Regions from separate parts of the Thalassospira sp. B30-1 genome, predicted to be linked through region 4. Evidence: predicted binding sites of a transcription regulator. Region 4 holds the regulator's gene; each other region holds the start of a gene.
The links. Region 4 encodes LexA, which represses DNA repair genes until DNA is damaged. Its sites were predicted from a motif close to ATGTTCTANTTTGGTTC; they were not measured.
Positions count from the first base shown of each region.

Region 1 (7,427 bases), 540 kb from region 4:
GCATAGGCAAGGATGGCAAAACTGGCTGCATGGCTTTCGGGAAAGCCGTAATCGGCGAAGCCTTCGATCTGTTTGAAGCAGCGTTCGGCAAACTCGGCGTCATATCCGTTTTTTTGCATGCCATTGATGAATTTGTCGCGATGCGCGCCAATCGTGCCGGTGCGGCGAAAAGTTGCCATGGCACGGCGCAATTCATCGGCCTCACCGCCAGTATAGCCGGCAGCCACGATGGCAATCTGCATGGCCTGTTCCTGAAACAGCGGCACGCCACAGGTGCGCTTTAAAACGGCTTCGAGTTCCTTTGACGGGTAATCGACCTTTTCGCGGCCCATGCGCCGTTGGAGGAAGGGGTGAACCATGCCGCCCTGGATCGGGCCGGGGCGGACAATGGCAACCTGAATGGTCAGGTCATAGATGCTGCGCGGCTTTAATCGTGGAAGCATGCTCATTTGCGCGCGAGATTCGACCTGAAACGTGCCGATGCTGTCGGCTTTTTCCAGCATGTCGTAAACCCGCCCGTCTTCCTTGGGAAGGGTTGCAAGATCATGATCGATATTCTTGTGGTTTCTCAATTCATCGAATGCCTTGCGAATACAGCTTAGCATTCCAAGGGCAAGCACATCGACCTTGAGGATGCCCAGCGCATCGATATCGTCCTTGTCCCATTCGATGGTGGTGCGGTCCTCCATCGCGGCATTGGCAATCGGGGACAGTTCGCATAACGGGCCACGAGTGATGACAAAGCCACCGACATGCTGGGACAGATGGCGGGGGAACCCGGTCAGTTCGCCTGCCAGATCAAGAACGGCTTTCAGACGCGGTTCATCTGGATGAATGCCCGACTGGCGCATCATTTCATCATGCGCGCCCTTGCTGCCCGATCCCCAGATGGTTTTGGTCAGTTTGATAATGGTGTCTTCGGGCAGGCCGAACACCTTGCCGACATCGCGGATGGCGCTTCGCGACCGGTATGAAATCACGGTTGCCGTCAATCCGGCCCGTTCCCGGCCATAACGTTGATAGATATGCTGGATCACCTCTTCGCGGCGTTCATGTTCGAAATCGACATCAATGTCAGGCGGCTCGTTCCGTGCGTTGCTGATGAAGCGCGAAAACAGAAGTTCCACCTTGGCCGGGTCGACCGATGTGACATGCAGACAGAAACAGACCGATGAATTGGCGGCCGATCCGCGTCCCTGACACAGAATGTTTTGCGATCTGGCAAAGGCGACAATGTCATGCACCGTCAGGAAATAGGGAGCGTAGCCCAGTTCGTCGATCAGTTTAAGTTCGGCCTCAATCAATCCCCGGACCTTGTCGGGAATGCCGTCGGGATAGCGTTTATGCGCGCCTTCCCATGTCAGGCGGGTCAGGCGTTCCTGCGTGCCTTCGCCCGATCCGTCATTTTCATCGGGATATTCATAGCGTAATTCGGATAAGGAAAACCGACATTGATCGGCGATTTCAATCGTGCGAGCCAGCCATTCGGGATGGGTCGGGAAAAGTTTCGCCATGTCCTGCGGGCTTTTGATATGGCGTTCGCCATTGGGAAACAGCCGATATCCGGCATCCTCGATCCGGCAATGATGGCGGATGCAGGTCAGGACATCCTGCAACGGTTTGCGCGAGCGGACATGCATGTGCACGTCATTGGTGACAACTGCGGGGATGGCAAGTTCAGCCTCGACCGCCTCGGTAAAGGCCAGCCGTTCGCTATCAAACCCGTCCATGAACCGACCGATGGCAAGCCAAAGCTGGCCCGATAAATGGCGTTTAAGGTCGATCAACTGCGTGCGGAAGGTGTCATCGGGGACTTGTGGCGGGACCGCGATGAAGAGCAATCCGTCGGCATGACTTATGATATCGGCCAGATAAATTTCGCATTCGCCCTTTGGCGCGCGGCGTTTGCCAAGGGTCAGTAACCGGCATAACCGGGCATAGGCGGTGCGGTCCGTCGGATAACATAACATCGACGGACCATCGACGGGATCAAGCCGACAGCCGACAATATAATTCAGCCGGTCCCTGTGGGGCTGATGTGCCGTGTGGCCACGCACGACCCCGGCCAAGGTGTTGCGATCGGTCATCGCAATGGCATGCAGTCCCTTGGTTGCGGCCATAAGAACCAGTTCTTCGGCGTGGGAGGCACCGCGCAGGAAGGAAAAATTGCTGCTGACCTGTAATTCGGCGTAAGGAGATGCCGATTGCTGAAGGGGGAAATCGGTCATGTCAGTCCCCGAACAATCCATGGATGGACCAGATATCCTGCCCGGTTGGGCCGGTGCGAAAGGCCCATAACAATCGGCCTGCCTGATCGCGGATGCGGAAATAATCCCGTGTCTTGGGGGATAGGGCATATTCATCCTGATCAAGGCATTGCCACCATTCCGGGCAAATCCGTTCGGGGCCTTCGGCATGGATGATATCGACCGCCATTTTGCGCCAGCGCAGGCGGCTTGGCGTGCCATTGGTGTCGCGCGCAAGGATTTCGACCGGTTCGGGCGGGTCGATCAGGCGTGCCGGGCGTTTGGGCAATGTCATGTCGGTGCGTCTGGCCGGATATGTCCGGGCGTTAACGGCCTGTCGCACAGAAGCCTGTTCAGGCAAGTGGCTGGCGTGGTGGCCGGGGTGAAACAGCATGTCGCGCGGGCCGAGGTGGTGGGAAATCCGGTCGATCAACTGGGCAAGGGCAATCTGGTCGGTGGTTTCTTCCTGTTGCTGGTCAAGGCGCGACTGGCGAAAGGCCACATGTTCGACCCACGGGGCGTAGACAATCACCTGTTCGATGCCAAAACCAGTATCGACACCGGGGCATTTTTTCAGACAGCAATCGCAACACATGCTGGGCGGACTGGCACGGGCTTCCGGTACCAAGTGTGATGGTATGGGTATGCCCGTCAACCCGTACACAGCGCAGGATAATGCGGCGCAGACCCAGATTTTCCTGCGCCAGATTGTTGCAGAGTTCCGTTACCATGCTTTCAACCGTAATCGCCAGATTGGCCGCATCGCCCAGCGGTTCGCCAAAGCTGCGCCGGATCAGCCATGGCCGATCTGGCAAATTGAAATTCAGATGTTCGGGCAGACGTCCATAAAACTGATCAAGCCGTTGCAAAACTTCGGGCCCCAAGCGCGTGGTGATATTGGCACGCGGCATCGGGGTGATGTCGCCCAGATGTTTCAGCCCCAGCCGAAACAGGGTGACACGTGTCTGTTCGGCCAGACGCAGGGCGGATATCGGAAAACCGGCGGCAATATCATGATCGCGCGGCAGGCTTAAAATCCGTTGATCAGCCAAGGCAGCAGGGTGGCATCGTGCCGCCCCCCATGCCGCACCTGCCGTATCGGCAATGGCGGCACGGCCAGCATAACCACGTGATTTGACATCGCGCAGAACCAGCGCCAGAAGCGCACTTTCGCCACCAAAAAGGTGACTGCCGCCGGTAATTTCAAGCCACAATCCGGCATCACCTGTATGGTTATGATCGGCTTCCTGCAAGAACCGGTCGCGGGCAACCCACGGGCTGTATCGGTCCATCGCGCGGATCAAACGCGCCAGATGGCGTTCATAAAGATCGGGCTGTTCGGGAAGGTCGCGCAAAGCCGGGTATATGCTGCGTGCTTCGGCAAGGCTCATGCCCGGTGCCAGCCCGCGTGATTGTGCTGCCTTGTTGCTGCCGCAGACAAGCACACCCTTGTGATCAGCTCGCGTGATCACGACCGGTTCCCGTTGCGGGGATGATGCGGTTTGCGGGGTATCATCCCCGGTTTCAGGCATATCGATCCGGTGGCAATCTGTTTTCCAGTGCGTCAGCCACAGATAAAGAAAACGTTGTTGCATCAATTTGCATTCTCCAGCTGCCCGGTCGAACCCCGCGTCCCCCGATCAGGCTGAGTATGTGTCGGTTGCCTGTTGTTGAATGTTTCGCTGCTTCCGGCGTTATCCGCCACCGCGTATGCGCACTGGATGCGATGGTTTTGCCATCGGACCGCATATGCCGGATCGCAATCAGGCGCGTATGTCCGGCTTCGCAGGCTAGTTGCAGGCGGCGTGCCGCAGTCAGGTCATAATCCGTGGTTTCGACAATGATGCTGGCGATCTGGCCGGATTTTGCTGATTCCTCGCTGGTCCAAAGGGCGGTGGCCTGCCGATCAACCACCATCATGACCGGCATATCCGTCGCTGGCAGCGCAAGCGGATAAAGCCCGCCTTGGTCAATCGCGCGCCGTTGTCGAATCCAAAACAGGCTTTTGCCTGTTTGATCCCCGATGGAAAGTCGTGCCAGATACCATGCCAGAATGGAGGCGGCGGCATCATCATGACCGCAGATGATTTCATGCAGACCCACCGGGGCAATGCCCCCGATGCTGATATGATGTGCAAGATCGACCCCGCCAAAGGCACGGCGCATGATCCGATCCGTCCCGCCGGGCAGGCAGGCAACCTGTCCTTTCCATTGTTTTTCGGCCCGTTGCAACGCAGCACGGGCAAGATGAAGACGTCTGTCCGACATGATGTAAGTTCCTGATTTGTTCTTTTTATGTAGTCAGGACGGGACAGGAGTCAAGCAGCAAAGACCGGGAAAATGTCAGATGTTGTGTTGAATACCTGCCAAGCCTTTGGGCGAAAACGAAATAGTATGAGTTTCTCGCAATGACAGAGCTATCGTGGGGATGATACAACTAAACATAATGCTATCAATATGGGGAATTGCTTTGCTTAAGGGCAGGAGTATTAGGCTCTTCTTGGTCGATGGCACACCAAGCGGAATCATTACAGCCGAGATAATGAACTGGACTGGTCATGTCATGACCGCACCGCGTACGCGCTTGCCTGATTTTATAAAGCGGTCAGAGATAGCGCGAACAGGGGTCTATTTCTTAACTGGTGTTAATCCGGAAGAACCGACGCAAACTTTTGTTTATGTCGGAGAAAGCGATAATGTCGCTAAACGGCTCGTCTCTCACAATAAAGATGAGACGAAAGAGTTTTGGGATAAGGTTTGCGTTGTAACAAGTAAGGACCAGAATTTAACGAAAGCGCATGCTCGTTATCTGGAAAGTCGATTGATATCAATTGTCTCGGCTGCAGGCCGAGCTAGCCTTGTAAATAGCACTTCGCCAGAATATGGCTTTCTACCTGAAGCTGATCTTGCTGATATGGAATTTTTTATTGAGCAAATACGAATCACGCTTCCTGTTTTGGGGATGGATTTCCTTAGAGAAAAACCAAGAGTTGATGACTCTGGTGTCATGCAAAAAAGTTCCTCAGCATCAACCGAGTTTTGGGAAAATAAATCACCTGTTTTCATTATAAAAAGTCCCAAATATGGGTTGTTTGCTCAAGCGCAACAAATTGGTGGTGATTTTATTGTTTTGGCTAACTCTCACGCAAGATCTTCTTGGGAGAGTAGCGCAGGTGGATATCGAAATCTTCATGAACAGCTGGTTCGCGAAGGAAGATTGGTTCCTGATCGTGATGGGCTGCTGAAGTTTAAAGAAGATACGACATTCAATAGTCCCAGCGCAGCCTCTGCGACCATTTTCGGTCGTCCTGACAATGGGCGCATAACTTGGCGGGTTAAAGGGACAAATAAGACTTATGCGGATTGGCAAAACGAACAAATCGTTTCAGATGCTTCCATAGAAAATAGCGATGATGAATGATCGGTTGGGGAGTTGGTTCTGAATATGATCACTAAAAAGTAAAGAAAACCCCGGCGTCTAGCCGGGGTTTTGGAAGGTGACCAGTCTTGTTCTCTAATCTTGGCATTCACCTTAAATTTCCGGATACCACGCACCCAGAACGCCGAATTCTTCGAGTTTGGCAACGATGATCTCTGCTGCCTGTTCGGCAGTTTGATCAGATGTGTTGACCGTGATCTCGGCGTTTTCCGGTGCTTCATACGGGCTGTCGATCCCGGTGAAGTTGGCGATCTTGCCTTCGCGGGCCTTTTTATAAAGGCCTTTCACGTCGCGCTGTTCGCAGACTTCAATCGGGGTGTCGATAAAGACCTCGATGAACTCGCCATCTTCGAGAAGGTTGCGCGCAAACTGGCGTTCGCTTTTGAACGGCGATATGAAGGATACCAGCGTGATGATCCCGGCATCGACAAACAGCTTGGCGGTTTCACCCACACGGCGGATGTTTTCCACCCGGTCGGCATCGGTAAAGCCAAGGTCCTTGTTCAATCCGTGACGGACATTGTCACCATCAAGGGTGTAGGTGTGCTTGCCCATGGCATGCAGCTTTTTCTCGACCAGGTTGGCGATGGTCGATTTACCGGCACCCGAAAGACCCGTGAACCACAGAACGGCTGATTTCTGACCTTTCTGATAGGCACGCGCCTGTTTGTTGATGTCCATTTCCTGCCATTTGACGTTGGTCGCACGGCGAAGCGAATGGTTGACCATGCCTGCGCCAACGGTGGCGTTGGAATAACGGTCGATGATGATGAAACGGCCCGAATGGCGGTTGTCATCATAGGGATCAAAGGCCAGTGCCTTGTCGGTTGCGATATTGGCAATGCCGACTTCGTTCAGTTCCAGCGTCTTGCCGGCAATATGTTCCAGCGTGTTGACATTGACCTTGTATTTCAGGTCGCTGATCTGTGCGTTGGTGACCTGTGCGCCCATTTTGATGATATAGGGCCGGCCGGGCAGAAGATGATCTTCGTGCATCCAGATGATGCGGGCTTCGAACTGGTCGGCAAATTCCGGGCGTTCATCTGGGCGTGCCAGAACATCGCCGCGCGAAATGTCGATTTCATCTTCAAGTGTAATGGTCACGGCCTGACCGGCGAATGCCTGATCAAGGTTGCCGTCAAAGGTGACGATTTCCCTGACCTTGCTGGTCTGTCCCGATGCGGTGACGGCAATCGGATCGCCCGGCTTGATGATGCCCGATGCGATGGTGCCGGAAAAACCCCGGAAATCAAGGTTCGGGCGGTTGACCCACTGCACCGGAAGGCGGAAGGGCTTTTCAATCGCATCCTGTTCGACCTGAACTGTTTCAAGATGCGCCAGAAGCGTGGGGCCATCATACCAAGGGGTGTTCGGGCTGGCTTCGATCATGTTATCGCCGCGAAGGGCCGATAACGGGATCGGCATGATCGAGCTATAGCCAAGGTCTTTGGCGAATTCTTTATAGTCGGCAACAATGGTGTCGAATTTGTCCTGATCATAGTCGATCAGGTCCATCTTGTTCACGGCGAGCACCACATGCTTGATCCCCAGCAACGACGTGATGAAGCTGTGGCGGCGTGTCTGTGTCAGGATGCCTTTGCGGGCATCGATCAGGATCACGGCGACATCGGCAGTCGAGGCACCGGTTGCCATGTTACGGGTATATTGTTCATGGCCGGGGGTATCGGCGACGATGAATTTGCGTTTGTCGGTCGAAAAGAAGCGATAGGCGACATCAATCG
Region 1 covers NZ_CP065232.1:2,791,722-2,799,148, reverse strand. The annotation lists gene IT971_RS13485 (error-prone DNA polymerase) at 1-2,228, opposite strand, end outside; gene IT971_RS22420 (hypothetical protein) at 2,230-2,778, opposite strand; gene IT971_RS22415 (DNA polymerase Y family protein) at 2,723-3,841, opposite strand; gene IT971_RS13475 (ImuA family protein) at 3,771-4,514, opposite strand; gene IT971_RS13470 (GIY-YIG nuclease family protein) at 4,810-5,667, shown strand; gene cysN (sulfate adenylyltransferase subunit CysN) at 5,779-7,427, opposite strand, start outside.
Region 1: IT971_RS13475 (ImuA family protein) is a predicted target of LexA. The motif match lies at 4,520-4,536, and genes of this name have one in related genera.

Region 2 (7,427 bases), 1.4 Mb from region 4:
ATCGCGGAAATATTCTGATGATCGATGTAAGGAGCAAAAGCCGTATTGGAGAGGACCTGATCAAGGGTGGCACTGATATCTGCGGCACGTTCGCCGATAAGCGGTGTACGTCGCGGTGACGAATCCCCCGATGTCGTACCGGGATGGTTGACAGCAACAACAATCGCCCCACGCAACGCCAGTTGCGAGGACAGCCAACCAAGTCCATCCATATTGCCGCCCGAGCCATGGGAAAGAAGAACCAGCGGATGTTGCCCCGGCGCAATTGCCGCACCGACATACGCATCTGTTCCCTTCCAGATGATATTCCGGCCGACCGGCGCACGATAGATAAAGGTATCTGCCGGATACCAGACCGAGGCCGCGATTGGCATGGAACGATGGGCTGCGCGCACATCAAAACGGTCATATCCGGCATAATCGGTTTGCGGTTCCGCCAAGACGGGCGATATCTTCAGGCCCGCGGCCAGAAAGAAGGCGACAGCAAGATATATCGGTTTCATCATCAGGATCCTTGTCATAAGTTAAGCGTGTCGGAACGTTTTTGCCTAAAACAGGATTTCCTGCGCCCTCAAACGGGTTTGTGAACGTCCCAAAACCGGTTTTGATACCTTTTGTCGGGAACTGACTGTCCGATGCTTGTCCTCCCCGTCCCAATTATAGTTGCACTGGTTTTTGGCTTTCTCTTTGTCAGCGCGATTGTGGGCGGAAGAACACCCAGGATGCTTATGGCGCTGCTGCTTGCTGCAGCCGGACAAAGCATTCTGGTCGGAATTGTTCAGTATTATGGTTTTGCCAGCCTGCGATGGCTTCAACCCATCACCGCATCCATTATCCCGGCTCTGGCCTGGATGGCCTTTCTGGAAGCAAGTCTTCGTGCGCGCCTGCAAATACGGGATTGGGTGCATTTCTCGGTACCAGCGATCGTCGCCCTATGCGTGTTTGTTTTACCGGCGATCATTGATGTTGTGCTTTGCAGCCTTTTTGTCGGATACGGGGCGGCAATTCTGGTGATGCTTCATCGTCAGGGCGGTGATTTTGCCCATATGCCTCTGACTGCGGGCCATATCCCGGCACTGGTTTGGCGCTTCATCGCCTTCGCCCTGATCGCGTCGGCCATCAGCGACATGCTGATCATCGTCGCCAAGATCGATGGAAACGATCAGATTGTCGGCCTGATCCTGAGCATCACATAATCCCTGGCACTCTTGACCATCGGCTTTCTGTCTCTGTCGCCCGACATTGCAATTGATGTTGATGCGGATGTCCAATCAGGGGAACAAAATCAGCCTTCCGATCACGTGCGGACAACACCCAGCACCCCGGAACATCGGACCATAATGGCCCAGCTTGAAGATTTGCAGATACGCGAACAGCTTTATCTTGACCCGGATCTGACGCTTGCACGCATATCCCGACGTATGGGCGTCCCGCTGAAACAGATTTCGAACGCGATCAACGCCACGACCGGTGAAAATGTCTCGCGCTTCATCAACAAATACCGAATTGAACATGCTTGCCGCGAACTGGTCAAGGGCGAGACTGTCACAACGACCATGTTGACAAGCGGCTTTAACACCAAGTCGAATTTCAATCGGGAATTCTTAAGGATAACGGGCAAAACGCCCAGCCAATGGCAACAGGAAGCACAGCAACCCTGACTCCCGCTTCGCCCCATATCGCGAAATCCATGTTGGCCTGCGTTACACACGCTGCCAACAAAACGGATCAGACACAAAAACGGGCGCCCAAAGCGCCCGTTTGATTATTCAGTCCGCTTTTAATTACGCGTCGTCATCGTTTGACGGTTCATCTTCGCTCATGCTGGTCATCGCCTCGGCGATCAGACCGGCACTTTCGCGGATGCTGCGTTCGATCTCGGCAGTCATTTCCGGATTTTCACGCAGGAAGGTCTTGGCATTCTCGCGGCCCTGACCGATACGGGTCGAATTGTACGAGAACCAGGAACCGGATTTCTCGACGATGCCTGCCTTGACGCCAAGATCAAGGATTTCACCCATCTTGGAAATGCCTTCGCCATACATGATGTCGAATTCGACCTGCTTGAACGGCGGGGCCATCTTGTTTTTGACAACCTTCACGCGGGTCTGGTTACCCACGACTTCGTCACGATCCTTGATCTGGCCGATACGGCGAATATCGAGACGGACAGACGCATAGAATTTAAGCGCGTTACCACCCGTTGTGGTTTCCGGACTACCGAACATCACACCGATCTTCATACGGATCTGGTTGATGAAGATGACCATGCAGTTGGAACGCGAGACCGAGCTGGTCAGTTTACGCAATGCCTGGCTCATCAGGCGGGCCTGCAGGCCGACGTGGGTGTCACCCATTTCGCCTTCAAGTTCGGCACGTGGCACAAGGGCGGCAACCGAATCGACGACCAGCACATCAATCGCACCGGAACGCACCAGCGTATCGGCGATTTCAAGCGCCTGTTCACCGGCGTCAGGCTGCGAAATCAGGAGTTCGTCGGTATTCACACCCAGCTTGCGGGCATAACCCGGATCAAGCGCGTGCTCGGCATCGACAAAGGCACAGGTCCCGCCCAGTTTCTGGGCCTCGGCAATGGTGTGCAGGGCCAGTGTGGTTTTACCCGAACTTTCCGGGCCGTAAATTTCGACGATGCGGCCACGCGGCAGACCACCAATGCCAAGCCCGATATCAAGGCCAAGCGATCCGGTCGAAATGGCTGAAATATCCACCGCACTATCGCGCTGGCCGAGCTTCATGATCGAGCCCTTGCCAAATGCGCGTTCGATCTGCCCAAGGGCGGCTTCGAGTGCCTTCTGCTTATCCATCGTATCCTTATCCACCAAATGCAGTGCGGTCTGAATCATTTTTCGAACTCTCTTATTCCACAGGGCCGGGTAGGATGCAACGCAGGCGGTTCCCCGGTCCTAAATGCGGAACGCCACCGCTAGGTGCCCCGCCGGATAACTGACATCACGCCAACCATTTTCCGGCAAACGCATTGAGAACATAATGTGAACACTCGCACAAAAAAATGGATGTTGCAAGTTTGTTCTCATTCTGGTGGGTAAGAATTCGAACCCGGATAAATAAAATTGTCGCCGGGCTTGTGCCGGGATTTTTAAAACAATTCGGAGAAGCCCGGTTCAGGTCGTGATTTTCAGATGTTCGTGCCGATGTGCATGTCCATGATCGTCATCGCCGTGATGATGGGTTTCGACATGCAATTCACCCGGAACCGAATAAAGCTGCCCATGGCGCACGCCAGGTTGTGCCAGAACCTGATCGGCGAATTTGCGAATATCGGAAAGCTTGCCGCGTAAGGTCACGCTTTCAAGGCACGTATCGTGATCAATATGGAAATGCACGGTCGAAACGGTCAGGTCATGATGTTCGTGCTGCGCACTCATCAGCCGTGATGCCAGCATGCGTTCTTCATGATCATAAACATAATTCAGGACCGCTATGCCAACGCCACCGGTGTCTTCGTCAAGCTTGGTATTCTGGAGCTTTTCCCGGATCAGGTCACGAAAACCTTCTGACCGGTTGGTGTAGCCGCGATGCTCAAGGAAAGCATCGAACGCCTCCATCAAATCGTCTTCGATTGATACGGTCACGCGGGTCATACGAATTCCCTTTCAGAATCATCAGCTTGACTCGTATGAACATTTTTGAAAAGTTCATACCGCCTTTCAACTTCCCTAATCTCCCAAAGGATAGCAGATGTTTCAATCAAAGTTCACAACCCCGCTTGCAATTGCCGCACTGGGTTGCCTGATCGGCTTTGGCGCAGAGGCCCATGAATTTGTCGCCAGCAGCAAAACCACCCCCGCGAATGGCAAGGACACTGCTGCCTTCATCCTCGATTCGACCCATGTTTTCGGCACCCCGGAAGAAGCCGAAGCGCCAAAGCATGTCCGTGCACAATTGATCACCCCCTCGGCCACCACCAAACTTGATGTCAGTGAAAATGCGGATGTCCCCAATCTGACCGGCACATTCACCATTTCCAAAGAAGAACCCGCATGGCTTGTCGGGCATCGCCTGCCGGTAATCTGGTCACAAACACCCGATGGCTGGAAAGAAGGCGGGCCGGACGCACATCCCGATGCGGTTGCGTCATCCCGATTTGAAAAATTTTCCAAAAACCTGACTGGAGGCTCCCAAAACGCGGATTTTATTTCTTCCCCTATGGGGCACAAACTTGAAATCGTGCCGCTTTCCGATCCGCGCATGACGGCAATCGGCCAAGACGTTGCGGTTCAAATCCTGCTGGACGGGCAACCTTATTCGACCAGTGTCCTGGCAACCTATGCCGGATTTACCGACACGCCATCGTCTTATGCCTATTACACCGAAACTTTCAGCGATGATCGTGGCAGCGGCATTGCCAAAATCCGGATTACGAAACCGGGTCTTTGGATGGTTCGGGTTGCGGCCGATGTCCCGGACTCAGATGCATCTGTACGGGTACATAACCTGAGGGCAACCCTGACTTTCGATGTCAGCCAATAGGCCGCCACATGCTGCAATCGTTTGGACGTTTGATGATCGCGGCAATTGCCTGCGCGATCCTGCTTTGTGCAGGATCGTTCCCGGCGATTGCCCACGGGGCGGGATGGCAGATTGACCAAAACCGGACCGCCACCATCTATCAGTTCGGCTATACAGATGGCACACCAATGATATTTGCCGAAGCCACGGTGACGTCACCGGACGGGAAAACCTGGCAAAAAGGAAGAACTGATCGTGACGGACGCCTTGCCGTCGCGGTTCCGGCATTACGCCCTGAAGATCATACCGATGCGCATTGGAAAATAATGGTATCAGACGGCATGGGTCATCAGGTTGTCCTGATCCATTCATCGGAAAAAACACCGCCACCGGGAACACAATCCTCGGCCCCAACCCCCGGATTGCAGGGAAACAGCGCCTTGCTTGACCTGCCGGTCTGGGCTGCAATCCTGTTCGGGTTCAGCCTGATAACCAATCTTGCCTTTCTGCCGGGCTGGATCACCAGGATCAAAAGGCAGAGAAAATCGCACTTAATGCAGGAATAAAAGCGCAACACCCCCAAAGGCCATGCAGGTCCCGACGATGGCCTGCAGGCCAACGGGGCGGCGCAGAACCACACCTTCATAGACAATCAGCAAAACCGGTGGCAACGCCATCAGCGTTGATGCGATACCGACATTGGCATTCTGAACCGCCACCATCGAAAGCCACACGCCAAGCGCCGGGCCGATAAAAGCCCCCAGGAACAGCCACCGCCCGACATCAGGTGCGCCGCACGCCACAATCGTGCGCCGAGCACGCCCCATGGCAATCGCAATTCCCCACATGATCACAACTGCGACAAAGGTTCTGATCCATGTGGCCGACAGCGCAGAATAACCGCTGATCAGTGCATATTTCGCCGTCACCAGATTCGCGACCTGACCAATGGCACCGCCAAGTCCAAACAAGATACCAACCAGATAATTGCGTCCTTCCAACCCGACAGGACGCCCCTTTTTCATCATGATGACCAAAAGAATGCCGGCAATGCCAAGCGCAATACCCGACATTTCCTGAGGGCTGAGGACTTCGTCAAACAGAAACCAGCCCAACACCGCCCCCATGATCGGCACGGTCGACATCATCAGCATCGATAACCGCGCCCCCAGGGTCACAAAGGCCTGAAACAGCATGGCATCGCCAATCACAAGGCCAAGAACCGACGACAGTGACAACCAGCCAAGCTGCTCCCACGTTACCGCGCTCGGCCAAGGCTGGCCTTTCAATAGCCAGTGCAACACCGTCAGACAGGTAATCGAGCAGGCCAGACGCCCGCGATTGACCGTCTGCGCGCCGACCTTGCCGCCAATGTTGGAAAAAATCATGCTCGACGTCGCCCAGGCCATCGCGGCAGTAAAGGCGGCTGCTTCACCGAAGAACGGGATCATGCGGGGCTCTTGCTTGGACGTTGTTTTGGTTGTTGACCGGGATGTGGCGCAGCCGGTTCGGGAAGATAAGCGCGACTTTGCCCTTTTTGGCAACTGTAGAAATCACAGATTATCCCAGTAAAACAACGAATAGTACCAAAGCAAACCCTTCACCCGCTTGCGAAATTCTGATCGCGCCGTATGTTGAACCGATTGCTTGAAACAGGACGACATACATGATCCGGAAAAACGAGACCGCAGCGGAAACCAAACCGTTCAAGGGCATCCGCCGCCATTTGCATGATGGCGAGGTGGTGATCATGGATCTGCCGATTTCGCCGGTTTCGATCCTTGTCCCCGGTCTCATCAAGATCATCTGGATTGCGGTGCTGATTTATGCATCCTACCACTGGCGCGCAATTTACGATTTTCTGATGCCACAGGCCCGCGCACTTCTGACTGGGCCCGAAGCCTTTGCCGCACTTGACCGGGTCTGGGAAGAATATGAATTCGTCTTTTCGATTGCCTTGTTTGGTGTGATCATCGCGTTGATCTCGATTGTCTGGAAGCTGTTGAAACGGGCCCTTGGCGTTTCAACGCGCGCGGCGCGCGACAGCATCCTTTTGCCCCTGACCGCCATTCGCGATCTGTTTTTCTTTGAACGCGTTATCACCAACAACCGCATCGTCACGCGAAGCGGTGTGTTGCGCAAGGATCAGGATGACCGCGGATTTGAGTCGATCAAAAGCACCCAGATCAGCAAAAGCGTGATCGGCAATATCTTTGATTATGGCGATCTGCATGTTACCGACCGGCTGGGGCACAGCTTTACACTGCGTCAAGTCACGGCACCGGAAACCGTTGCCAAGGAACTTTCCGATTTCTTTGGGCGCGTTCGCCCCGATAACCGTCAGGGCGAGCCGATTGACATCACGCATCGCGCCCGCGAAGAAGCAATAGAACACTCAGAAAACAAACCGCTGACACGCCCGGAAGACGAAGTGTTTTAACTTTACACAATCATGGAACATGACAGCACCCGACGCGTCTTAAAGTTCAGGTAAAGCCGCCCCGATGCAAATGCGGCCAGATCCGAACAAAAGACGTTTTGATGCTGCCTGCAATTGCAACCCTTCCGCTTTGGTCCGTTATCGGACTGTTTTCAATCTGTGCAGTGGTGATCGGCTTCGCTGGAACTCGGTTGGCAACGATTGCCCTCAAGCTCGCCGAACGGACCGGCATGGGACAAATCATAGCCGGTGCTGTTTTTGTCGGCATGTCGACCAGCCTGCCCGGAAGTGTGCTTTCGGTAACGACGGCGTGGCAAGGACACACCGATCTTGCCATCGGTAATGCGCTGGGTGGCATTGCGGCCCAGACGACCTTTCTGGCAATCGCTGATTTTCTGTATCGCAAGGGCAATCTGGAACATGCCGCCGCCAGCGCCACGGGACTGGCGCAGGCCACCCTTCTGGTCAGTATGCTTGCCCTGCCGCTTCTGGCCTA
Region 2 covers NZ_CP065232.1:812,455-819,881, reverse strand. The annotation lists gene IT971_RS03730 (hypothetical protein) at 1-506, opposite strand, end outside; gene IT971_RS22360 (hypothetical protein) at 729-1,196, shown strand; gene IT971_RS22355 (AraC family transcriptional regulator) at 1,341-1,661, shown strand; gene recA (recombinase RecA) at 1,785-2,864, opposite strand; gene nikR (nickel-responsive transcriptional regulator NikR) at 3,144-3,623, opposite strand; gene IT971_RS03710 (DUF4198 domain-containing protein) at 3,721-4,512, shown strand; gene IT971_RS03705 (hypothetical protein) at 4,521-5,057, shown strand; gene IT971_RS03700 (DMT family transporter) at 5,043-5,942, opposite strand; gene IT971_RS03695 (PH domain-containing protein) at 6,158-6,931, shown strand; gene IT971_RS03690 (sodium:calcium antiporter) at 7,033-7,427, shown strand, end outside.
Region 2: recA (recombinase RecA) is a predicted target of LexA. The motif match lies at 3,036-3,052, and genes of this name have one in related genera.

Region 3 (7,427 bases), 990 kb from region 4:
GTCTTGGGTGTCTGCCTGATCATTTTTGCATACGCTGTCAACAGAGCTGGGAACAAATCGGTTGGTGTGTTTTCAATGGTCATGGCCACACTGAAGATCGGTGGAATTGCTTTGTTTGCAATTGCAGCTCTGTGGGCTGGTGGATATTCGTTCGAGCCGTCATCAACTGACGGCGCGAGTTTTCCTCTAGCCGGTTTTGTAGCATCAATTGCTCTTTCAATTCTAGCCTTCAAAGGATTCACTACGATCACGAATAGCGGCGCTGAAATCGTGAACCCTCACAAGAATGTTGGCCGTGCGATCACGTTCTCAATCCTGATTTGCGTTGTCGTATATATTCTCGTGGCGCTCGCTGTTGGCTCAAGTCTTGGCTTGGATGAACTGATAAAAGCCAAAGACTATGCCCTTGCCGAAGCCGCAGCGCCTGCATTGGGCCCTACCGGATTTTATCTGACTGTGCTGCTCGCAGTCGTTGCGACGGCCTCCGGTTTACTTGCAAGCGTGTTTGCTGTCTCAAGAATGCTCGCGATGCTGACTGATATGGAGATGATCCCACACAGTCATTTTGGAATGTCCGGTTCAATCAAAGACCACACGCTTGTTTACACGGTTGTCGTGGCAGCGCTGTTGACAATCTTTTTTGATTTAAGCCGGATCGCTTCACTTGGAGTGTTTTTCTATCTCGTCATGGATGTGCTCATCCACTGGGGATGTTTTAAGTATCTACGGCAGGAAATAGGTGCACGCGGCTTTGTTATGATTACAGCGATTGTCTTTGACATCATCGTATTGCTCGTTTTCGCCGGCATGAAATTGCAAAGCGACCCATCCATTGTTCTCATTGCAACCTTGATGATTGTTGCTGTGTTCATTTTTGAACGTTGGTTCCTGTCAAACCGGATAAACCAATCGGCCAAGGCGCACAGTCACGATCACTCAGGACATTGATAAACCGCAGTGACATTGAGGCATAACAGCAGGAAGCAGACCATGTCTGAGCATCATCATAAAAAGCACCAGCATAATCACAGAACGTCGGATCAAGCAGAACATGCAACCGATCCTGTTTGCAGCATGTCGGTCACGCTGGATTCCGATACACCACGCTCACCGTACGGCGATGAGACATATTACTTCTGTTCCCAGAAATGTAAGAGCAAGTTCGATAGCTCTCCTGAAAGCGTATTATCCGCAAAGGAAGAGACATCTGCTGCAAACAGCGCTTCGTCATCCGCTTCTCGCCGCTACACCTGCCCGATGCATCCGGAGATCATACGATCCGAACCTGGTTCCTGTCCGATCTGCGGAATGGCACTGGAACCGATGGATATACCAACAGAAAATGAGGAACCAAACCCCGAGATTCAAGACTTCAAAAAGAGATTCTGGTTAGGCGCAGCTCTTACGGTGCCGCTGATTGTCCTAACGATGGGGCCCTTTGTTGGTTTGGGTTTCATCCGAGAAATGATTGGAGAACGCGTTACTCTTTGGGTTGAGTTAATTCTTGGAACGCCTGTCGTCCTGTGGTCTGGCTTCCCATTCATGGTTCGTGGATGGAATTCTGTGGTGAACCGTTCTCTCAACATGTTCACATTGATCGGGATGGGTGTTAGCGCAGCTTATATATTTAGCGTCGTCGCAGTGATTTCTCCTGACATTTTTCCTGATGGATTCAGAGATGCACAGGGACATGTCGGTGTGTACTTCGAAGCTGCAGCTGTCATCGTTGTACTTGTGCTTCTTGGCCAACTGTTGGAATTGGGGGCTCGGGAACGAACCGGTTCGGCAATCAAGGCGTTATTGGGTCTTGCTGCAAAAACAGCCCGCATTATTGAAGATGATGGTTCTGAACGGGAAGTTCCTCTTGAAGATGTGACCGTCGGAATGAGCTTGAGAGTTCGTCCAGGTGACAAGATACCTGTCGATGGCGTTGTCGTTGAAGGACGATCGTCAGTTGATGAATCCATGATCTCGGGTGAACCCGTTCCAATTGAAAAGAATCCAGATGATGATGTAACCGGAGCAACAATCAACGGGAATGGCAGCCTGATTATCCAAGCCAAACGGGTTGGCAAAGATACTGTCTTGAGCCAAATCGTTGATATGGTCTCTAATGCTCAGCGAAGCAAAGCGCCAATCCAAAAGGTTGCAGACACGGTTGCAGGCAAGTTTGTGCCTGCTGTTATCCTGGTTGCTTTAGTTGCCTTCGTCGCTTGGGCCATCTGGGGACCAGATCCGTCATTGTCATACGGGCTTGTCGCAGCAGTCGCTGTTCTGATCATTGCGTGTCCTTGCGCTCTTGGTTTGGCAACACCAATGTCAATCATGACCGCTACCGGTCGTGGTGCGCAAATTGGTGTGCTCATTAAAAATGCAGAGGCCCTGGAGCGATTAGCGAAGGTCGATGTGCTCATCGTCGATAAAACCGGGACTTTGACAGAGGGTAAACCGAAACTAGCAGGTGTAATCGCTCAATCAGACTATCAGGAGGAGGAAGTTCTCTCTGTCGCTGCGGCGCTCGAAAAAGGATCCGAACATCCATTGGCTGACGCCATTGTTAGTGCTGCTCAGGAGCGCGGCTTGTCCCTTGATAAGGCAGAGGACTTTGAAGCTGTAACCGGTCAGGGCGTCACCGGAAAGGTGGATGGCAAGTCGGTTGCCCTAGGTAATAGTAAACTCCTTCAGACTCTCAATATCGATCATTCTGCTGTTGATAAAACAGCAAATGATCGGCGAGATATGGGGGAGACGGTAATGCATGTCGTTATTGATGGAAGAATTGCCGGGCTCATTTCCGTAGCCGATCCGATCAAGGACACGACGTTGGAGGCTTTAAAGGCGCTCAAGAAGCAAGGCTTCAGAATCGTCATGGCAACCGGTGACAACCAACGAACAGCAAAATCCGTTGGCAATAAACTTTCCATTGACGAGATTCGGGCCGATGTCTCCCCAGAAGACAAAGCCAATTTAATTATGGAACTCAAGGCTGAAGGCCATCAGGTAGCCATGGCAGGTGATGGCGTCAACGACGCCCCTGCTCTTGCTCAGGCTGATGTCGGAATTGCGATGGGTACGGGCGCTGATGTTGCAATTGAAAGTGCTGGTTTCACCCTCGTCAAAGGTGACTTGAGCGGGATTGTTAGAGCCCGAGAACTCTCGGAAGCAACGATGCGCAATATCCGGCAAAACCTCTTCTTTGCGATGGTCTATAACGCAGCCGGTGTGCCTGTTGCTGCGGGTCTGCTCTATCCGTTCTTTGGCATTCTCATCTCACCAATGTTTGCAGCTGCAGCCATGAGCTTATCCTCGGTATCAGTCATTGCGAATGCACTGAGGTTACGTCGAGCAAGTTACTAGCATCCCAATATTGACTGATTGGGCGAGGGGTGAACCAGACAAGGCTGACTTTAATACAGGACAGTTCACCCCTCGCCCATTTTAAATGACATACCATCCAGCACTCAGAACTTTAAATCTCTTCTGATCCGTTCCCAAAATTCATCTGTCGACTTTTTACACTTGGTAGCCAGAAATCTATTTTCATCGAATTAGTGTTGATGCACTTATCTTCTAACCACCTATATAATTTGACTGAACAGTTTTTGTGTGAACAAAAATAATAATATATTTGTATTTACTCTTTTAAATCAAAGCTCTGAATAATAACAAACTATATTAAATGTAATATAAACAATGACGGATGCGCGATCGCGCGTAGCGACGAGGCGAAAGCGCTGGGAATCAAAATGGGCCAACCTTTGTTCGAGATCCGCGACCTGGTACGTCGGCATAATGTGATCGTCAAATCGAGCAACTATGCATTGTACGGCGATATCAGCCGTAGAGTGATGACACTGGTTGCGAGTGAGGTGCCTGACAGCGCGATTTACTCGATTGATGAAATATTCATCGACCTCGACAATATGTCGATTAATCACGATCAATGGGCGCGTGATTTAAAGGCGAAGATCCTGCGTGAAACAGGCATACCGGTAGGTATTGGCATATCCACGACAAAAACGCTGGCGAAGATCGCGAACCGCTTGGCAAAGAAATCATTCAAAGCTGATGGCGTACTGATGCTGAAGGATCAGAAGTGGATTGATCTCGCCCTCGAACGAACCGAAGCAGGCGATGTCTGGGGCGTGGGCCGAAAATTCGCCCAAAAGCTCGCCAGCATCGGAATTACCACTGCCCTTCAGCTCCGCGACATACCGGATCAGGCAGCACGACAAATGATGACAGTGGGTGGCTTGAAAACCGTGCGGGAGTTGCGCGGCATATGCTGCTCGGATCTCGATGACAGCCCGGCACAGCGGGAAACTGTGTGCGTGTCCCGATCATTTAGCAAAGAAATTGACGACAGGGAAATGTTGAAAGAGGCGCTTTTGTCTTTTGCCGGTCGGGCCTGCGCAAAACTGCGTCGTCTGGAACTGGTGGCGTGCCGGCTTCAGCTTTTTATTCTGAGCAACCGCTTCAGAAGTGATCGACCACAATTCTCGAAAGGGTGCGAGTTGACATTAACCCCCGCAAGCAACGACACCCGGCAGATCTGCAAGCATGTCGGCGAGAATATTGGTCGGATATGGCAAAACGGCCTTCAGATAAAAAAGGCGGGGATTTTGCTGCTGGATCTGTGTCGGCCGGAAGATGCGCCCAGAGATTTGTTTTCAGGTTCATGCAGAACGGAAAACCCTCTCATGCAGGCACTCGACCAGTTGGAAGTCCGGTTTGGCAAGGAAACAGTCATGACCGGGCGATTAGCCAGGAGAAGCGGCCCGGACTGGTTCATGACGACAGATAACAGATCCCCGAACTATACGACGCGATGGCAGGACATTCCGACAGTTCGATAGCCTTCAAGAAAAGGGGCACCTAATGTAAACCCCTTTTCTATCTTACCATAGCCAAGATTAAAATGATTAGGGAGTGCTTCGAAAATAACCGAAAGATCTAGGCTCCCTCCTGCCCCCCCATCTTCTTCTTCAGCTCATCAACAAATCGCTTTGCCCAAGGCGCACCACTCATCACGACATCCGGATCTAGTGCTCCAAGCAATTTAAAGGAATGCTGCCCCTTGCCATATTGAGACTTAGTTCTGCAATCTTTAGTAGCCTCAGAGAGAGATTGGAACACCTGCGCCTTCCTCACTTTTTCCGATGGATTCTGAACTGAGGGCAGCTTGCCTGCCTTGAAATCCTGACCGAAGAAGTCCTTCAAGCATTTTCGATCCACCAAAAACCAGCTTTCCATACATTGGGTCATCAAGTGGCAATCAGTGTCCTTCACACCGTCTGGCTTGTCCCATCCGTCCCCTTCGCGAAGCTTCAAATGTTTCCAAGGCTGCCAAGTATCCGGATTCCCTGCCTCATGTTGAGGTGATACTTCAGTTTCACTGTCTACAAGCAGAACGGCATCTTCACCGTTTGAGACCGCCGTACAGTAGGACTCATAAGCATTCTGACGACCACCACAGGCAACTATGCGAGGTTTTTTTCCATCAAAACCTGCTTTACTAAGAAAGTTTGAGAAACTTTGGCGACATTCGGCTTTTAGCGCTGAGACGTCGCCTCCCCCCTCTACATATAACTTTACAGTTACCACCGTGTTCCCCCAATTTCACCACGCGTCCAAAGCTGGCCTAATCTGTACTTTTCTAACCAAGGCTTCAGTTTTTCGGCATTAAGACGCGTTAAAGAGGTTCCACTGTCGGTTTTCTCCGCAACAAGAACTGACTCCGGAGTATCTGACATGGCATCAACCAATACATCGGAGTGAGTCGTAACAATAAGCTGCGTACGGTTCGATGCCTCTTTAAGAAGCTCCGCCAACTTAGGTAAAACATCTGGATGTAACCCGAGCTCCGGCTCCTCAATACATATTAACGGAGGAGGATTTGGATGACACAAGATAGCTAACATGCAGAGATATCGAAGTGTTCCGTCGGAAAGCCTCGTTGCCGGAATTGTAAAACGTCCCTCATGAAAGAATACCTGTACCGTCCCGCCCTCAATCTGCACATCGAAGTCATCAATTCCGTCATAAAGGACACGCAAAGCATCAAGGAGTTTCCTTTTCATCTCCGGCTCCCTGCGAAGGCGATTCAGAACCAATCCAAGATTACTACAATCAGCCTCTAATAAATCATTTGGCAAATCAGCCTTCTGCGCTAAACGAGGAGGGGTGTAACGGCCAAAACTCCACTCTCTATAAAGACGCATCTTGGCGAAGTTATTGCCCAGAAAAGTGAGTTCAGGGTATTGGTCAGGGTCTTTACGTTGTGAGAGAATTGAAGCCGTTGGATCAATCTCCTCGTACTGCAAACGTCGCTCATTCCCCTTCACGTTGAGGACCCCATGACCGTTCTCAAAGTGGTAATAAAAATAAGGCTTCTCGTGACCCGCATCAGGCTTCTCGTTCTCAATTCTCTCATCAAGAATTTCGAACCGCTGTCCGACCTCAGTAAAGCTTAAAACATATCGTAGATTTGTCGGTCCTTTGGGATATTCAAAAACTGCATCAATTGTTGCAACGGGAAGTTTCTTTATAGCCCCTTTCCAGAGCCAATCACGCACACCTCCACCATCGCGAATTGGTGTAAGCAGTTCCTTTGGCGCAGATCGAATTAACTCAATCGCTTCGATCAGATTAGACTTTCCAGAACCATTTGGACCGACTACGACGTTTAACGGCCGGAGTTGGATCGCTTCGCTTGAAGTTCCATAGCTTAAGAACCCGGTCAAATTAATGGATTTGAGCAAATTAATTTCCTCCAATCAGTGCAATGCCGTTAAGTTCGGTCATATGCGGATTCCCTCTTATTAAAAAAGCACTCAAAGCAAACCGCCAGAACAAAAGTATTCGGACATTTTGCGGGCTCGAGTTCAAATGACTGGAAAATGTCTCGACACGATCGCCGTCGACAGAAAGCAGCATTCATCGTCTTACAGACTATTGTTCAGAGCTCCTCGGAGCCCATCCCTGATATTCAGTGTGTCGCTTTTTAATGCCAGCATAAACTGCAAAAATCAGCAGGAGAAGCAAGAGCATCGCGGGAGAGTCGAAAAGGATTGCAATGGTAACGACAAAAATGCCTAGAAAAATCATCGGGGCAAGTACCGAGCCTTTCAGATAAACCTTGTAAGCCCCACACATATGGCAAGTTGTAGCACCGGGGTTCAGTTCGGATTTGCAGTGAGGACAAAGTTCTTCCCGGCCGATAATCGGCTTCACCTCTGAACCAGCCATAGAATAGCCACGAGCCCTATTGTGCAACTGGTCCAGCTTTAGCTCGTTTATCAAACGATCCTTGTCAAAGGAGCAACCATATTGCTCTGCAAGAGCAACCAGTTCGGCCGGATCAATACATGCGTTATGGGTTGTACCTTCCTCAATCAATGGCGTAGCAGCCCCGCGCTCGAAAACCT
Region 3 covers NZ_CP065232.1:3,244,850-3,252,276, forward strand. The annotation lists gene IT971_RS15325 (APC family permease) at 1-948, shown strand, start outside; gene IT971_RS15330 (heavy metal translocating P-type ATPase) at 991-3,357, shown strand; gene IT971_RS15335 (Y-family DNA polymerase) at 3,687-4,856, shown strand; gene IT971_RS15340 (DUF4276 family protein) at 4,954-5,604, opposite strand; gene IT971_RS15345 (AAA family ATPase) at 5,598-6,761, opposite strand; gene IT971_RS15350 (hypothetical protein) at 6,952-7,427, opposite strand, start outside.
Region 3: IT971_RS15335 (Y-family DNA polymerase) is a predicted target of LexA. The motif match lies at 3,609-3,625, and genes of this name have one in related genera.

Region 4 (7,427 bases):
GAATCGGTCCGACGCGGCATTTATGCAGGTTGTATCGGCTATATCTCCGCCGATGGATCGATGGATACCTGCATCGCGCTGCGCACTGCGGTCATCAAGGACGAACAGATTCATATCCAGGCCGGTGCCGGGATTGTCGTAGACAGCAAACCGGAACTCGAACACAAGGAATGCCAGAACAAGGCAGGCGCGCTTATGGCCGCCGCCCGCGAAGCCCATCGCTTCGCCTGATTTCCTGCATTTTGGAACAAAAGAACAAGGCCCGCTTCATCTGCGGGCCTTGTTCTTTATCAACCTGTCGCACTCGGACTTGTTCGTCGCAGGATGTCGGTCACCGGCACCAGAACAAATCCCTTCGCCTGAATGGCGGGAATCCATTTTTGCAGGGCCTCCAGCGTCAGGTCACGCGGATGGCCAATCGCAATCGCAAATCCCTGATTGATTGCAACCTTTTCCGTCCGCGCCAGCATTTCGGCAATTTTGGTGGCATCATCGGCGTCATCAATGAACACGTCGCGCTCAAGCGCCGGGACATCATATTGGCGTGCCATCGAAAATCCGACCGACTTGGCACTGGTTTTGGAATCAAGGAACAGAAGCCCGCGTGATTTCATCACCTCCATCACCACCTGCATGCGTTCCGGGTCGGATGTGAATTTGCTGCCCATGTGATTATTCACACCGACATAGCCATAAAACCGGTCCAGCATCCAGGTCATCTCGCCCAATATCTTGTCGCGGTCAAATCCGGTGCGCAACGCATGCGGACCTGGATCGACCAATGCCGACGACGGCTCCATCGGCATATGAAGCATCACTTCATGCCCCCGCCCGCGCGCATCATTCACCTGACGCTGAAGGTCGCGCGCATAGGGCAGATAGGAAATCGTCACCGGTCCCGGCAACTCGATGGTGCGTGCGGTGCGCGGCTGATCAAGGCCCGCATCATCAATCACAATCGCGATAACCGGTGCGGTTCCCGTATCAGGGGTAAGGGCTGCGAATTTCTGCCATGGCGGCGGACCATCACTATGCGCGCCCCCGCTGATCCCGCCGGTATCGGGCGACACGGCAGGTTCAGGCGACTTTGTGACCGGTGCCTTCTGCGGTTGTCTGGTTTCGGGCGCAGTTTTTTCACCCGGCACACGTTCACCGACCATATATCCGGTCCGGTCGCGATTGCCGTTGCTTTCGCTGAAATCATAATTGCGGCTTTCCGGTACCGGGGCCGGTGCTGGCGTATATTCCGGTTCTGAATTGGCGGCCCGTTCGCCAAGATCACGCGACGCGCGATCCAGCTCAAGCATACTGCCTGCTGCAATGAATGCCGAAATGGTGCCCGCCACAATCGCACCGCCCAGCATGAAACGGCCAATGCCGCCCGATTTCCTCTTCGGTGCAGCCTTGCTACGGCCTGTTTTTCGCGGTGCCGCTTTTTTCTTTTTGGCGGGTTGTGCCCGGCGTGCCACGCTCTGGTCTCCAGTCTCGTTTGCTGGGTCGTGTTACCCATATGGTGATTATACGCCAATTATCGCGGCTTGTGTTTGGAAGCTTTTAAACCCGATCAGGTTAGCACCCTGTTAAAGCCGCAAACAAAGACCGCAAACAATGGCAGGAAAATGGTTTTTGCAATCGCTTGACGTAGCGGCAATGCCGTTTATTCTCTGCCCGATCTGATATTCACAGCCCGGCGCCACGATGTATCTCCTCATCGATAATTACGACAGCTTCACATTCAATCTGTGGCACTATCTGCGCGAACTCGGTCCCGAGGTCGACGTCCGCCGCAATGATGAAATCTCGGTTGATGATGCGCTGGCTTTAAAGCCCGAAGGCATCGTGATCTCGCCCGGTCCCTGCGATCCGGATCGCGCGGGTATCTGTCTTGATCTGATCAGGGCATCGGCGGGCAAGGTTAAGCTGCTTGGCGTCTGCCTTGGTCATCAGGGCATCGGTCAGGCCTTTGGCGGCAATGTCGTGCGCGCGCCCGAATGCATGCATGGCAAAACCGATGCGATGGTGCACGAAGGCAAAAGCGTGTTTAACGGCCTGCCCAGCCCGTTTGAAGCGACCCGTTACCATTCATTGGTTGTTGATCGCGCAACCCTGCCCGATTGCCTTGAAATCACGGCGGAAAACGGGGATGGTCTGATCATGGGGCTGCGTCACAAACAGCATCAGATTCATGGTGTCCAGTTCCATCCCGAAAGCATCGCATCCGAACATGGCCATGCCCTTTTGAAGAATTTTATAGACTTCCCCGGCGCATGAAACCGCACCGGACCGCTAACCGAGGAAACCCGCATGTCGACTGAATATGACCTGAAGCCGATCCTGGCCAAAGTCGCAAATGGCGAAAAACTGAACGAAGAACAGGCCGAACAGGCCTTCGACGTTCTGATGTCCGGTCAGGCAACGCCGTCGCAGATGGGGGCTTTCCTGATGGCGCTGCGCCTGCGCGGTGAAACGGTCGATGAAATCACCGGGGCGGCGCGTGTCATGCGCTCCAAGGCGACCGGCATTATCGCCCCGCCCAATGCGGTTGATACCTGTGGTACTGGTGGCGATGGCAGCGGCACCTTCAATATCTCGACCGGGGCGGCAATCGTTGCGGCGGCCTGCGGCGCCATCGTTGCCAAGCACGGCAACCGCGCGGCGTCGTCAAAATCGGGATCGGCCGATGTTCTGATGGCGCTTGGCGTCAATCTCGATGCCGATATGGCGCTTCTTGAAAAGGCGCTAAAGGAAATCAATCTGTGCTTCATGATGGCAACGCGCCATCACTCGGCCGTGCGTCACGTGATGCCGACCCGCGTTGAAATGGGCACGCGCACGATCTTCAACCTGCTGGGACCGCTGGCCAACCCGGCCAAAACCAAACGCCAGGTCATGGGTGTTTTCGCCCGTGAATGGGTCGAACCGATTGCCCATGTGCTGAACCGCCTTGGTTCCGAACATGCATGGGTTGTCTATGGTCATAGCGGCCTTGATGAAATTTCAACAACCGGCCCGACCTTTGTCGCCGAAGTCAAAAACGGCACGGTTACGACCTTTGAAATCAACCCCGAAGATTACGGCCTTGAAATCGTCACCCTTGATGCGCTTAAAGGCGGCGACGCCCAGACAAACGCGCAGGCCATTCTCGATCTTCTTGCCGGTAAAAAAAGCGCCTATCGCGATATCGTTCTGCTGAATGCCGCAGCCGCCCTTGTGGTGACCGACATCGCAACCGATCTTGCCGATGGCATCGCAAAGGCCCGCACCGCAATCGATTCCGGCAAAGCCGCAGAAACCCTGCAGGCACTTGTCCGCATTTCCAATCAGGGGACCGCAGCGTGAGCGACGTACTCGAACGTATCTGTAACGACAAACGCGATCATATCGCTGCCTGCAAGGCGCGAAAGTCACTTGCCGACCTCGAAACCGCCGCCAGATCGCAATCCGCCCCACGCGGCTTCATTAGGGCGCTTGAAACATCGGTTGCGGATGGTCGTTACGGCCTGATTGCCGAGATTAAAAAGGCATCCCCGTCCAAGGGCCTGATCCGCCCGGATTTCAATCCGCCCGTTCTAGCACAGGCCTATAAGGCCGGTGGGGCAAGTTGCCTGTCGGTCCTGACCGACATCCCCTATTTCCAGGGCGATGACAGCTATCTGATCGCGGCACGTGCCGCCGTTGACCTGCCGGTCCTGCGCAAGGATTTCATGCTTGACCCCTATCAGGTGACCGAAGCCCGGGCGTTGGGTGCCGATTGCATCCTTCTGATCATGGCAGCCCTCGAAGACGCTCAGGCCGCCGAGCTTGAAGACGCAGCAAACAGCCTTGGCATGGATGTCCTGATCGAGGTGCACAACGCCCCGGAACTCGAACGCGCCCTGAAACTGAAATCAAAGCTTCTCGGCGTGAACAACCGCAATCTGAAAACGCTCGAAGTCTCCCTGACCACGACCGAAGAACTCGCTGGTATGGTCGATGACAGCCGGATGCTGGTCGCCGAAAGCGGCCTGTTCACACACGATGACCTCGCCCGCATGGCAAAGGTCGGCGCGCAATGCTTCCTGATCGGCGAAAGCCTGATGCGTCAGGACGACGTAACCGCCGCCACCCGCAATATTCTTGGCCTCGCGGCCTGATACCGTTACAGGATACAGGCATGGCAGACAAACTTTCGCATATCGACGCTGCTGGTAATGCCGTCATGGTCGATATTTCGGCCAAGACCGATACCGCGCGCGTCGCCATCGCAAAGGGCCGTGTCCTGATGTCGGCGGAAACGGCCCGGCTGATTGCCGAACGCGGCCATAAAAAGGGCGACGTTCTTGGCATCGCCCAGCTTGCCGGGATTATGGGGGCCAAGAAAACCGCTGACCTGATCCCGCTTTGCCATCCCCTGCCTCTAACCTCGGCCGAAGTCACGCTGGAACTCGCAACTGACACCGATGCGGTAGATATTGTCGCGACATGCAAAACCACCGGCAAAACCGGGGTGGAAATGGAAGCCCTGACCGCCGTTTCCGTTACCGCACTTACCGTGTTCGATATGTGCAAGGCGGTCGATAAAGCCATGCGGATTACCGATATTCGCGTTGTCCACAAGGAAGGCGGAAAGTCGGGTACTTTCACCGCCGACTGATCCCTGGAAATACCCAAATTTCGTTTCTTGACCGAAAGAATGCCCTTAAACGGTGATTTTTCGGGTTGTGGTGCTTGACGAACAAGCAGAACCAAAGTAGAACATTTATGTATTCGGTTTGTTCTTATTACTGGTTCGGAAAAAATCATGCTGACGCGCAAGCAATACGAATTGCTGGTCTATATCGATAATTACCTTCGCGATCATGGCATCTCGCCCTCTTTTGACGAGATGAAAGAAGCCCTGAGCCTGAAATCCAAATCCGGCATTCATCGCCTGATCACCGGGCTTGAGGAACGCGGTTTTATTCGCCGTCTCGCCCATCGGGCCCGCGCGCTCGAAGTCCTGCGTCTTCCGGATAATAATGATGACGACGCCGCGGAAACGCCCAACAATGTTACCTCTATCGCCTCCGCGCGAAAGGCTGCGCATCGGCCGGCAACCGTGCCTTCGGCCTTTTCGGAATCGGGTGAATCCGTTTCCCTGCCGCTGTTTGGCCGGATTGCGGCGGGTACCCCGATCGAAGCCCTTCGCGATCAGACCACAATGGTGCAGGTCCCGGCAGCGCTTCTGGGAACCGGCGATCACTATGCGCTTGAAGTTTCCGGTGATTCGATGATCGATGCCGGTATTCTCGATGGCGACACCGTCCTGATCCAGCGTTGCGAACAGGCCAATGATGGCTCCATCGTTGTCGCACTGGTCGACGACGCCGAAGCCACTCTGAAACGCCTGAAACGTGGCCGTGGCGAAGTTCTGCTGGAACCGGCCAATGCGCGTTATGAAACGCGCGCGCTGTCGCCTGATCGTGTCCGCATTCAGGGACGTCTGATCGGTTTGCTCCGCCAATACTGATAGAATACCGAATAAACCGAACAAACCGAAAGAAACGCCGTCGGCCTTGCCTGGCGGCGTTTTTTATTTGACCACCCTGCCCCCGATGATAATCCACGGCCAGATGCCGGACGTTTCACGCACGGTTTCGATCACCGGGGCAGCATCGGGCCGCAACGCAACCGAGACGCCCCCCTGCCACCACAACAGGTCATCATCGATGACAGTCACATCCGGCGCACAGATATCACGCGGCATATCGCGTTTCAGGCTGATGATCATATCGCCATGGCGGCATGCATAGAACGGATTGGCAAGATCATTGGCAATGATCACCTGCCGTCCGGCGATCCTGACGGAACAAACCGTTGCGTCGCATTTTTCGATGACATTGCCGGCATCATGATCGGCGATACCAAATCGCGCCATCCAGACCGACTGCTGAAAATCCGAAATGCCTTCGGGCAGGACAAGTTTGTCGCGCACCCTGTCGCGAATTGCCCAGCTTTCCTGATCCCCCGAAACCAGAATATCCGCCGGGCGATACAGGATTTGCGCCGCAATCGCCACGCATAACGGAATGACAGCCAACCGGGCAATCGCGTTCCCCCGCCAGACCAGCCACCAGGCCATCGCCATCATGATGCCGATGGCAAATACGGCACTAAACTGCTCGACATGCCAAAGCCCCCAGGCCTGATCGGCGGCAAGGCTTGCGGTTTCAATCAACAATGTCAGTCCCGGCTTCATCAACCACAATGCCAGTCCCCCGGCTCCGAACGGCATCAGAACAAGCGTCGCCACAATCAGCGGCATCACCCAGAACGCCATCACCGGAATGGCAATCAGGTTGGACACGATCCCGATCATCGAAATCCGCCCGAAATGAAACCCGATGATCGGCGCGGTCACCGCCGTAACCAGCAACCCGGTCATCACCAGCCCGGCAAAAAACAGCCAAAGCCGGAATAGCCATGACCGATCCCCCGACTTGTCAAACCATCGCCTGCCCGGACCATCATAAAACGCCACCAGAACCGACACCGCCGCAAAGGAAAGCTGAAAGCTTGGCCCCAATACCGCATCGGGCCGCAGGATCAGAACAACCAGCGCCGCAAACGCCACCAACCGCAACGATATCGCCCGCCGATCCAGCAGCAACGCAATCCAGACAATCGTCAACGTCACAAAGGCACGCTGCGTCGGCACACTGGCCCCTGACAGGCCAAGATAGATCACGGCTGCTCCCATCGCCCCGATAGCCGCCCATTTCTTGATCGGAAACCGCAGCGCAAGGGCGGGAATGGCCGCCATGCCAAACCGCAGGAAAAAGAAAACCGTCCCGCTTAAAAGCCCCATATGCAGCCCGGAAATCGCCAGAAGATGCGCCAATCCCGATTTGCGAAGATCATCGGCAATTTTCGCACTGACATCGCCGCGTTCGCCGACAATCAGTGCCTTGGCAATCCCGGCCTCTGCGCCGGTAAGGCTCTGATCGATTGCCGTCATGATCGTCAGGCGCAGACTTTCGATCCGGTCCGAAACCGGCTGCATCATTCCTGTTTCGGCCTTCTTGGTCACACTATATTTATGGCCGAAAACAAACCCGGTCGCCCCGATCCCGTCCAGATATAATCCGCGTGAAAAATCCGGGTCGCCCGGCGCGGAGGCCGCGCGCAACGGAAACAGCCGTGCCGTTGCCACGATATGATCCCCAACGGAAAGCTCATCCCCACCCGGAAGGCTCAATCGCACCTTCCAGTCAAATGCCCGGTCCTCAAGCCCCGCGATCCGCATTGGTGCCACGGTCATGCGCATCCGCCCGCCCCGTGGTTCCAGAAGCGTGATGTCGCCCTCGATCTCTGTCATGTAAAGCGTCTTGGTCAGAAGCCCGGATGGCGCCCTTTCAAGATGGATGGATGCAATCAGCAACCCGCCACAAAAACCCGCCAGCAGCAGA
Region 4 covers NZ_CP065232.1:2,254,972-2,262,398, forward strand. The annotation lists gene trpE (anthranilate synthase component I) at 1-231, shown strand, start outside; gene IT971_RS10985 (divergent polysaccharide deacetylase family protein) at 291-1,469, opposite strand; gene IT971_RS10990 (aminodeoxychorismate/anthranilate synthase component II) at 1,699-2,271, shown strand; gene trpD (anthranilate phosphoribosyltransferase) at 2,305-3,339, shown strand; gene trpC (indole-3-glycerol phosphate synthase TrpC) at 3,336-4,133, shown strand; gene moaC (cyclic pyranopterin monophosphate synthase MoaC) at 4,154-4,633, shown strand; gene lexA (transcriptional repressor LexA) at 4,781-5,488, shown strand; gene IT971_RS11015 (ComEC/Rec2 family competence protein) at 5,552-7,427, opposite strand, start outside.